3 regions of the Singulisphaera chitinilytica genome follow, and region 1 is predicted to be linked to each of the others. Evidence: riboswitches for the same ligand, from Rfam matches in the RefSeq annotation. Region 1 holds a riboswitch; each other region holds the start of a gene.
The links. A riboswitch is a leader RNA that binds a small molecule or an ion and turns the genes downstream of it on or off. The one in region 1 is predicted to bind cobalamin.
Positions count from the first base shown of each region.

Region 1 (3,269 bases):
GGCTGTGATGATCCCCAGGTGCAGCGTGAATGTCCCCGAGACGCTCCTGGCGAAGAGGTCGCAGGCGGTCAGGAACGCGGCGCCCCCCGTCACGCAGGCCGGGAGCAGGTCGCGCGTGCGTGGGCCGGTGAGCCTGCGGATCAGGTGCGGGACCATCAGGCCGACGAACCCGATCGAGCCGCTGACGGCCGTTGCCGCGCCGGTGGCCAGGGCGGTCAGGAGCAGGACGAGGAGCCGCGTCCCCGCGACCGGCACTCCCACGGCCATCGCCTGCTCCTCGCCGAGCAGGAGCGCATCGAGCCGATGGTGCAAGCTCAGGAGCCCGGCGATCCCCAGGGCGATCGGCAGGGCACAAAGGCCGACGTGCTCCCACGACTGGTTCCGCACGCCCCCGACCATCCAGAAGAGGAGCTCCTGGATGCGGTGGACCTCGGTGATGACCATCACGAGCGAGACCCCCGCGATCGTCATGCTCCCCACCGCCACGCCCGTCAGCAGCAGGGTCGGGCCCGTGCTGTGGCCCTCGAAGTACGTGATGGCGTAGACGAACATCGACGAGGCGAGCCCGCCGCAGAAGGCACACAGGGGCAGCGACAGGAAGACGGTCTCGGCGATGCCGCTGTGGATGGCCAGCACCGCACCGAGCGCCGCGCCGCCGCTGACGCCGAGGATGCTGGGGTCGGCTAGCGGGTTCTCGAACGTCGCCTGCAAGGCCGCTCCTGAGGTCGCCAGGGCCGCCCCGACCAGGCCGAGCAGGAAGACCTGCGGCAGCCGGACCTGGAGGATGAGAAACCGCTCCGTGGCCGGGACCGGGCTCCCGCCGCCGAGGTCCAGCCCTATCGCTGACGCCAGGACCCGGGCGACGTGCGACGTGGGGATCGACACCGAGCCCCAGATCGTCCCCAGCAGCGCGAGCACCGCGTAGGCGAGGCCGAGCAGGGCCGCGATGGTCATCGCACGCCTCATCGCGGGGCCCCGTCGCCGGCGAAGCGGTCGGGATGCAGGGCCTTCGCCAGCCGCTCGGCCCCTTCGACCACGAACTGCGAGATGCTCGTGATGTACCGCCCCTCGATCGTCACCAGGCGGTTCTCTTTCACCGCGCGGAGCTGCCGGAGGATCGGGTGGTTCGCCACCTGCGCCTGCCGCTCGTCGTCCTTCCAGAGGGAGAGGAGCACGATGTCGGGGTCGGCGGCGACGACGCGCTCGGGGGGGATCTCGACCGAGCCCTCGAGCCCCATCTCGGCCGCCACGTTCAGGGCCCCGGCGTCGCGGATGATGTCGTCGATGGTCGTCTTCTTCCCCGAAGTGAATCCGGCCGACCAGAAGAGGACACGGGGCCGGGTCGTTGCCCCTTGCAAGCGCTCGGCGAGTTTTCGTCGCCTCGCTTCCATCCCTTCGACCACGCCCTTGGCCTTCCCGGCCTCGCCCAGTCGCTTGCCCAGCTTGAGGATGCCCTCCTCGATCTCGGCGACGCTGTTCACGGCCTCGTTGCGGTAGGTCGAGCGCCCCGAGTTCTCCAGCAGGCGGAGGGAGTCGGCCGTATTATAAGGCGCGACGAGGATCAGGTCCGGTCCCAGGGAGAGGAGCAGCTCGACATGGATGTCCCGGAGCCTCGCGATCTTCTCGGGATAGCGGCCCGCTACGTTCGAGATCGTCGGGTCGTCGACGAGCGCGGTGACGCTCACGACCCGCTCGGTCGGCACGAGCTCGGTGAGCATCTCGTCCGTCGCCAGCGTCAATGACGCGATGCGGACGGGCCTGGCGTCGGGGTTCGCGGTCGATCTCGACGCGTCGCCGCAGCCCGACGCCGCGAGGATCGCGAGGCCGGCGAGGGCCCAGGCCGCTCGGAGTAAGGCGTTTGGTCGGTTCATGGGTTGCCCGTGCTCCCGATCGCGAGGGTCGACGCTCGGTGGCCTGCGGCTCCCGACTGTGGTAAGAACGTCAGCGAGCCGATGGCGCCTGGGGTTGGCCGGGGGCTCGTCGAGGGCGGAGCCGGGGGAGTGCATGCGGGGGCGACTGGAGGGGCGGCGAGCCATGAACGCGAACTTTCGTGCCGGGTCGGGCGTGAGGGTGGGCTCTGGCCCTCGGGCACCAGGCCCGTCGCCGGCGAATCGCGAGCGGCGCGCCCAAATGCTTGCGGCCGAAGCATCGGAACAGCACCTCGACGGGCAGGTCTTCTGGCTTTCGGCTCGTAACGGCACCCGGGCGGCCTTCCCGCCATACCTGGCAGTGGCACAATCGGCCCGGGGGCCTCGCCGATGACAGCGGCGGCCCCGCGACGGATTCTCACCGTCTTCCCTATTCTCTCCCTCGCCGGATCGTGGGCGTGGAGCACCCGTCGGGAAGCCAAAATTAGAGCGAAAGGCCCGGCCGACCGTCAAGTCTCGGCGCGAAATTCACGAATCGTTTCTCATAAAATCACACCGAAATCCTGTCGATGAGCGACGATGGCGTCGCGACACGCCGTACCGCGTGGTCTCCCGCAAGGACGATCCGCGACGACGTGCCCTTCCCCCTCGAGAACCCTCCGCGTTGAACAGAAAGGTTGTCATGACGTTGCTGCGTCGAGCTTGCTTCCTCCTGCTTTTGCTGGCCGGTTCCCACACGAATTCTCCGCTTGCTCGCGGTGACGAGCCGAAGGCGCCGGCCCTGGCCACCAGGAATGTCGTGGTCGTCACGGCCGACGGCCTGCGCTGGCAGGAGGTCTTCCGCGGGGCCGAAGAGTCCCTGCTGAACAAGAAGGACGGCGGCGTGGCCCGGGTCGACGAACTCCGCCGCGAGTTCTGGCGCGATAACGCCGAGGCCCGCCGCGAGGCGCTCATGCCCTTCCTGTGGACGGTCGTCGCCCGCCAGGGGCAGATCTACGGCAACAACGACAAGAAGAGCCCGGCCCGCGTCACCAACGGCAAGAACTTCTCCTACCCCGGCTACAACGAGCTCTTCACCGGCTCCGCCGACGACCGCATCGACAGCAACAACAAGGTCCCCAACCCCAACGTCAACGTCTTCGAGTGGCTGAACAAATTGCCCGCTTATAAGGGCAAAGTCGCGGTGATCGGGTCGTGGGATGTCTACCCGTTCATCTTCAACCGGGAGCGGAGCGGCCTCTACATCAACGCCGGCTGGGTCCCCATCGAGCGCAAGAACCTCTCGGAGGGTGAACTCGTGCTCAACCGCATGATGGCCCAGACGCCGCAGACCTGGGAAGGCTGCCGCAACGACGCCTTCACCTTCCAGGTGGCCCTCGAGCACCTGAAGCATGAGTCGCC
Region 1 is NZ_CP186274.1:200,312-203,580, reverse strand. Features, by position in the region: gene ACOYYX_RS00725 (FecCD family ABC transporter permease) at 1-954, opposite strand, end outside; gene ACOYYX_RS00720 (ABC transporter substrate-binding protein) at 963-1,871, opposite strand; cobalamin riboswitch at 2,151-2,354, opposite strand; gene ACOYYX_RS00715 (AP protein) at 2,551-3,269, shown strand, end outside.

Region 2 (3,269 bases), 4.7 Mb from region 1:
TTACAACTTGTGATTGGCCGGATCTCACCCCATAGGATTGTACGGGTGACAATAACCGCATTCGGGTTTGCCATGCCAACTGATAATCGCTAGTATTTTGAATGAGTCTCTAGAGTGATCATCTCGGTGTAATTAACAAGTTGAATATTTGATGGAGTAAAATTGATGGCACGCCCCAAGATGGGACAATTGCCGAAATCTCCCGAAGAGCGATCCGAGCGGGAAACTGTCATTCACATGAAGGGTTCGCCCGAGTATGTAGATTGGCTAGAGAACGCGCATCGCGAGACGCACATCCCCAAGGTCCAAATCTTCCGCTTGGCGCTCGCAACATGGGCCGCCAAGAACGGCCTCTCACAGCCACCCGATATTTGAAGAGGAGAGGCCCTCTTGCGTCCAGGGCCAGTTTCGGCCCGGCGTGCTCGAGGTACTCCTGAGCAAGAACCCGATCGCTTACGACTCGGGAGGCCGAAGTCGCAGGCTCCAGCATCACCTGGCCCCTGACGTCGGGCTCGAGCAGCAGACCCGGCAGTTCGACCTGGTCACGACACTGTTGCGGTTCTCGATCAACCTGCCTGAGCCGAATAGCTGTTCAGCGGGAGCCGGTCCGGGGACGTTCACCAGCGGCTATTCCGCGACGTGCGAGCGACGACGCCCCGGACCTCAACCATCTCTAAAAGGGGTTGTCCTGACCAGCTCCCATAGGCACCGCCTGAAATCCCGCCTGGGTGCCGCGGGTGTCATTTCGACGGAGGCTCAAGGCGGATTCCGTGGTGATCGAGCGTTCGGCGTTCGGATTCGCCTGGATCGAGTGCCCCCGACATACTGAGACCGCCATCCGATAGGAGAGCCGTTTCTTGTCAAATCCAGGCAAGGACTTGTGTTGAAAGAATGGGGCGTCGCGCCTTGTGGAGGGGCACCGAGAGGACGTTTCATACTCCATTCCACAACTCCTCCAATAAATAACTGGTTTCAATTGATATGATGTTTTGTAAGGATGGACGGCGGCCTCGTCCCAGGCGTACAGTCGATCGGTGCTGGATTGGCGTTTTTGAGGAAAATGATCATATCATTTTTTGTATTCGCCTGAGGGGTTGAAATCGCGAGGGCATCCCGGATTCTCGGATTCGCGACTTGACGCGGGAGTGTTTGAAAGGGTGTAATGCCGCTCTCGACAGGTGCCCTCGGACTACGCAAGAGGTCTCGGGGGATAATAGGGAAGACGGTGAGAATCCGTCGTGGGGCCGCCGCTGTATTCGGCCAGGCTCCGGACAACGATGCCACTGCCCGCGGGCGGGAAGGCGGTCCGGGAGCCGTCAGGAGCCGTAAGCCAGAAGACCTGCCCGTCGAGTTGCTGTTCCGATGCTTCGGCCACTGAGCATCCGGGCGGGCCGCTCGCAGAACGTCTGCCACGAGCCTTGCGCCGGAGGGTCGAAGCGATTCGAATTCCTCTTGCCCGGCCCGGCAGAAAGAACCGCCCCCATGCCTGCGCGCATCCCCCCTCGACGCACCGGCTTCACCCTCATCGAACTCCTGGTGGTGATCGCGATCATCGCCGTGCTGATCGCGCTGCTGCTCCCCGCCGTCCAGGCGGCGCGCGAGGCCGCACGCCGCGCCCAATGCACGAACAACCTCAAGCAGATGAGCCTGGCCATATCCAATTATGAGTCGGCCACGGGCACGCTGCCCCCCGGCTCTTTCTGGGCGGCATCCGGCACCGGGGCGGGCAAGATGGCCGACGGCTTCAGCATGTTCGTCATGATCCTGCCGTACATGGAGCAGACGCCCGTCTACAACCTCGCCAACTTCAGCCTCTCGTATAAGAATTCAGCCAACCTGACCATCGCGGGGGTCGCCATCTCGGCATTCGCGTGCCCGAGCGATGCCTCCGCGGCGGAACTTCAGCCCCTCTCCCCGACGATCTATCAGGCCCCGCCCCCCGGCAACTGGGAGCAGGCCTTCATCAGTTATGCCGGATGCACGGGGACCTGGGACGTCAGGCCCAAGCTCTCCGCGAGCAACTTCCCGCAGCAGGTCGGCAACATGAATGGCACGATCTACATGTATAGTGCCACTCGCATCAGCGACATCAGGGACGGGACCAGCAACACCATCTCCATCGGCGAACGGGGCCACTCCCTGCTGTCCCAGGCCGACCAGTTGGTGAATCAGTTCTGGAACTCGGGGTACTGGTACGACACGATGTTCGAGACGTACTACCCGATCAACGCCTACAAGAAGCCGGTCGGCGTGCTCGGGGCCCGTTATGTGGCGAACGCCTCGAGCCTCCACCCCGGGGGTGCCAACTTCGCGTTCGTCGATGGGTCCGTTCGCTTCCTCAAGGACTCGATCGACTCCTGGTCGATCAACCCGGCGACCATCACCGCGGCGGGCGTGACCTTCGATTCCGCCGCCAATATGTACAACCTCGCGCCAGGGTCGAGGCTCGGAGTCTACCAGGCGCTCTCGACGAGGTCGGGCGGCGAGGTCATCAGCTCGGATTCCTACTGAGCCGATGGCGCACGTCTTTCATCCCAACGACTCCATCCAGGGATCTTCCACCATGATGGCTCCATACGCGAGGCGATCCTTCGCCGCCGCGGCCCTCATCCTGTCGGTCGCATTCACCGGGTGCTCGAATGGCGATTCCGGCTCGATCGACCTGAAAAAGCAGGCTGATCCTTCAGCCACCGGCGGCGAAAAGCCTCGCGCTTTCAGCAAGGGCGACCTCGAAGAACGTTGAGTCGTTTCGGCCCGGATTGCCCTCACGAGGTTCGCAGTTCACCAGGGAGTCAACGATGTCGGTCAATACGGCTGCGGCGGCAGCCACTCGCTCACGAGCCCGGGTCCGCTTCAACGCGGCCATGAAACTTGTGCGACGTGCGCACATGTATGCAGGGTTGTCCCTGGTTCCATTCGTCACGCTCTACGGGGTGACGGCCTTCCTGTTCAACCATCCCGACTGGTTCTCCGACCGAACCGTGCGGCTCATCACCGCGAAGGACGTCGCCGGCACGGCCCTGGCGACGTTCCCTACGCCGGCCGCCCTGGCGGAGCAAGTGGTCTCGGCCATCAACCGCGAGGCTCCTTCGCCCGTCAAGCTGTCTGACTCCCAGGCCCCGTCCTATTCGCGAGACCTGGCCCTGACCGCCCGGACTGGCGACACCGAGCAGGTCATTTTCGTCGAGCTCGAAGGGCGAGTCGGCACCGTACGCTCGGCCCCGATCGAGAAGCCGTTCAGCATGCCGGCCTGGACTCAGCGGGCAAGC
Region 2 is NZ_CP186274.1:5,284,936-5,288,204, reverse strand. Features, by position in the region: gene ACOYYX_RS21080 (hypothetical protein) at 166-375, shown strand; cobalamin riboswitch at 1,160-1,361, shown strand; gene ACOYYX_RS21075 (DUF1559 domain-containing protein) at 1,483-2,511, shown strand; gene ACOYYX_RS21070 (hypothetical protein) at 2,564-2,743, shown strand; gene ACOYYX_RS21065 (hypothetical protein) at 2,799-3,269, shown strand, end outside.
Region 2: another riboswitch for cobalamin. It lies ahead of ACOYYX_RS21075 (DUF1559 domain-containing protein); the one in region 1 lies ahead of ACOYYX_RS00720 (ABC transporter substrate-binding protein).

Region 3 (3,269 bases), 4.7 Mb from region 1:
GTGCCAGGGGACGTAGTTCGCCAGCCACGCCCAGGCCCGGCAGTGGAGCCGGCAGGCCGCGGCCGAGCCGTGCAGGTACTGGCCGCGGTCGAAGTCGCGGTTCATCCCGCGCAACGGCCGGTCCAGCATGTTGCTCGTCCGGTGGCCGCCCGGGTGCGAGTACGCCGCGGCATACTCCCGCGAGCGGCCGCACGGCGCCTCGACTCGCTTGAGCAGCCATGCCGACATCTCGCGGTGACGGGACCACTCGCGGAGCCGCCGCAGGCGCTGCGCGAAGCACCCGCGGGACGGGGCCCGATACGACTCCCAGACCCGCGTCGATCGCTCTCGGAATGACCCGCTGAGCTTGACCCGGCTGCGGATGCCCGGCCAGTCGTGCGGGAAACAGCGGAGCATCATGGCCATCGGGAACAGGGCCAGCCACACCTGATGCATCGCGGCCCGACCGTCGATGCTGACCGTGCGGCGAGCTTAAACCTACCGATCACGATTCATGTGATCCTCACCGCGTCGTCATAGATGACTGGTATCGCAAAACGGTACATACCGTTTTGCGCTGGCCTTGGACTTTCGTCTTACCGAGAATCCTTGCGAAAACATGAGAGGCTACGCGTCCTCTTGCGATGATGAGTCGAATGTTGTAAGTTCTCTCTCGATCGAAGGTTCGTGGGCTTCTCGGCCGAGATTTTATCCATCCTCACACGGTGGAAGTCGCTGGTTCGAATCCAGCGCCGCCCATTTCGATGTAACCCCTTGGGGGATTTTGTTCTCCGAGGGGATTTCTATGCGCGGTTGCATCGGCTAGTGAACGGCTGTCACAGTGCAAGTAGGAGTGCAAAAGCACTGAAACTGCGGGACAACAGTTCGCGAACCGCATGAGAGAGACCGCGACATGGGACGACCCGCCAAGGCGTTCTACAGCGAGAAATACGGCTGCTGGGTGACCGCCGCGCTCGGGGAGGTGCGGCGGACCAAGGCCGGGCGCACCTACCGCCCGCTGACGAGGTTCGAAGACCTGCGTCATCCGACGCGCGACCACCGCGTCGCCCAGGCGCGGCTCGACGCCGAGCTGCGCAAGGCCGAAGCGTCGGTCGTCATGGGCGACGACATCACCTTCGGCCAGTTCTCCGAGTTCTACCTGGCGGACGGGGAGAAGAGCGGCCGGCGAAGTCAGGAGCCTCTCGATCTCGCCCATCGTCCGCACGGCAAACCGAAGGTGGCCTCGAATGGGGATCTCCAGGCTTTCCGGTCCTGAGATCACCGCGTCAGGCTACACTCCCAAGATTTTCTAGCCTTCGCGGAGGTCGCTTCGCATCGTGACGTCTCGGCTCATTGTCCAGAGCCATCACGCGCTGGGCCGGCACGATCCTTGACCGCCGGGCGGCCCGTGGTTCTAATGATCTCCCTCGACAGGTGCCCCCTGCCCGACCGACTCGGGCGAGGGGGAGAATAGGGAAGCCGGTGCAAATCCGGCGCGGGGCCGCCGCTGTAATCGGTCAGGCTTCGGACGCTACGACCACTGCCGCGAGGCGGGAAGGTTGTCCGAAGGCCGCTACGAGCCGAGAGCCAGAAGACCTGCCCGTCGAGATTCTGCTGCGATGCTCCGGCCGCGGGCATCCGAGCGGGTCCCCTCGCAGACCGCCTGCACAGGGCCTTCTACGGAGCACCGGAGCATCGACCCTTGCCCTAGCCGGCAGGAAGGTCTGCTCATGGCTTCGTCTCAGTCTATTCACTCCGTCGGATTCCCATCGGCTCGACGACATGCTCGTCGGCGCCCGGCATTCTCGCTGATCGAGTTGCTGGTGGTGATCGCCATCATCGGGGTGCTCGTCGCCCTGCTCTTGCCGGCGGTCCAGGCGGCTCGCGAGGCGGCTCGCCGGGCATCCTGCCTCAATAATCTGAAGCAAATCGGCCTCGGCTTGCACGGCTTCGAGCAGGTCCATAGCTGCTTCCCGAGCCAGAGCACCGGCCTCTTCTACGACTCCCCCCCCTCGCCGCCCCGCCACGGCTGGCCGGCCCATCTGCTGCCGTATATGGAGCAATCGACGACCTTCACCAGCATGAACTTCCAGGTCCACTGGTACGACGCGGCGAACACGACGACCGCGACGGCCTCGGTCGGCATCTTCGCCTGCCCCTCGGCCCAGTCCGGTCGCGAGGGCTTCGAATTCACGCTCTACGGCAGCACGAGTGCTCCGCGTCAGATCTACCGCGGGGCGACCTGGGACTACGGGAGCGCCTATGGGATCTCCGCGGCCTTGCAGAAGATGCTCGGGATGGGGAGCAGTTCGGGCATTATCAACCTGGGCTCGGACACGGCCAGGGATCGCATCGACGACGGCTGCCCGATTGCACAGGTCACCGACGGGCTCTCGAACACGCTGCTGGTGATCGAAGTGTCCAATCGGCCCCAGTTCTGGCGTGGTCGCGGCATGGTCCCGGGCACCCCGGTCTCCAACTCGCCTCGCAATCACGTCACCGGGGGCGTCTGGGCCAGCGACCTCAAGGGGGTCGTGATCGACGGGGCCACCTACGACGGCTCGGTGTCGCCGGGCCCATGCGGGGTGAATTGCTCGAATGATAATGAAATCTATAGCTTTCATAGCACCGGATCAAACGTATTGATGGCTGATGGGTCGGCACGCTTCCTCAAAGACCGGACGCCGATCGGCATCGTCGCGGCGATGGTGACGCGCCAGGGCGGGGAGGTCGTCTCGTCGGATGCTTACTGAGCGGGCGACGAAAGGAGGACTTTCTTTATGTATCCCCGCCCCGACGCCTGAATCCGTACCTTTTCTCACGCAACCTTAATCCTTGAGGAGCCCCACCGCATGGAGTGGCTGCACGACTTGCATTCGGATGACATGATCTTCCTCGGCACGGTCTCCCTGCTCTCGGGAGTCGTCTTCGGCGTGGTGGCCAAGCTCGCCGGCGCGGGCCTGCGCAGGAGGAAGGCGCTATGATGATCCTCTTCGCACACCACCTCGAATCCCACCACGTCGGGATCGCCGCCGCCCTGTTCCTGACCGGCTCCATCATCGGCTGGTGGGGATGCACCCGCTGGATCGGTGCCGATGCCGGGGAGCGATCCTCGTCGTGAACCCAACAATCCCCAAGTCCCCCGGGCGAGACGAGGCTATCACGGAGGCGGCCCTGCACCGCCTCGATCGCCTGGCCAAGCCGGCGGGGAGCCTCGGGCTGCTCGAGGGCCTGGCCGCGCGCCTCTGCACGATCCAGGGGACCCTCGAGCCGAAGACGAGCCCGAGGCG
Region 3 is NZ_CP186274.1:5,265,824-5,269,092, forward strand. Features, by position in the region: gene ACOYYX_RS20975 (hypothetical protein) at 1-435, opposite strand, end outside; gene ACOYYX_RS20980 (hypothetical protein) at 893-1,255, shown strand; cobalamin riboswitch at 1,395-1,597, shown strand; gene ACOYYX_RS20985 (DUF1559 domain-containing protein) at 1,710-2,732, shown strand; gene ACOYYX_RS20990 (hypothetical protein) at 2,832-2,963, shown strand; gene ACOYYX_RS20995 (hypothetical protein) at 2,960-3,100, shown strand; gene cobT (nicotinate-nucleotide--dimethylbenzimidazole phosphoribosyltransferase) at 3,097-3,269, shown strand, end outside.
Region 3: another riboswitch for cobalamin. It lies ahead of ACOYYX_RS20985 (DUF1559 domain-containing protein); the one in region 1 lies ahead of ACOYYX_RS00720 (ABC transporter substrate-binding protein).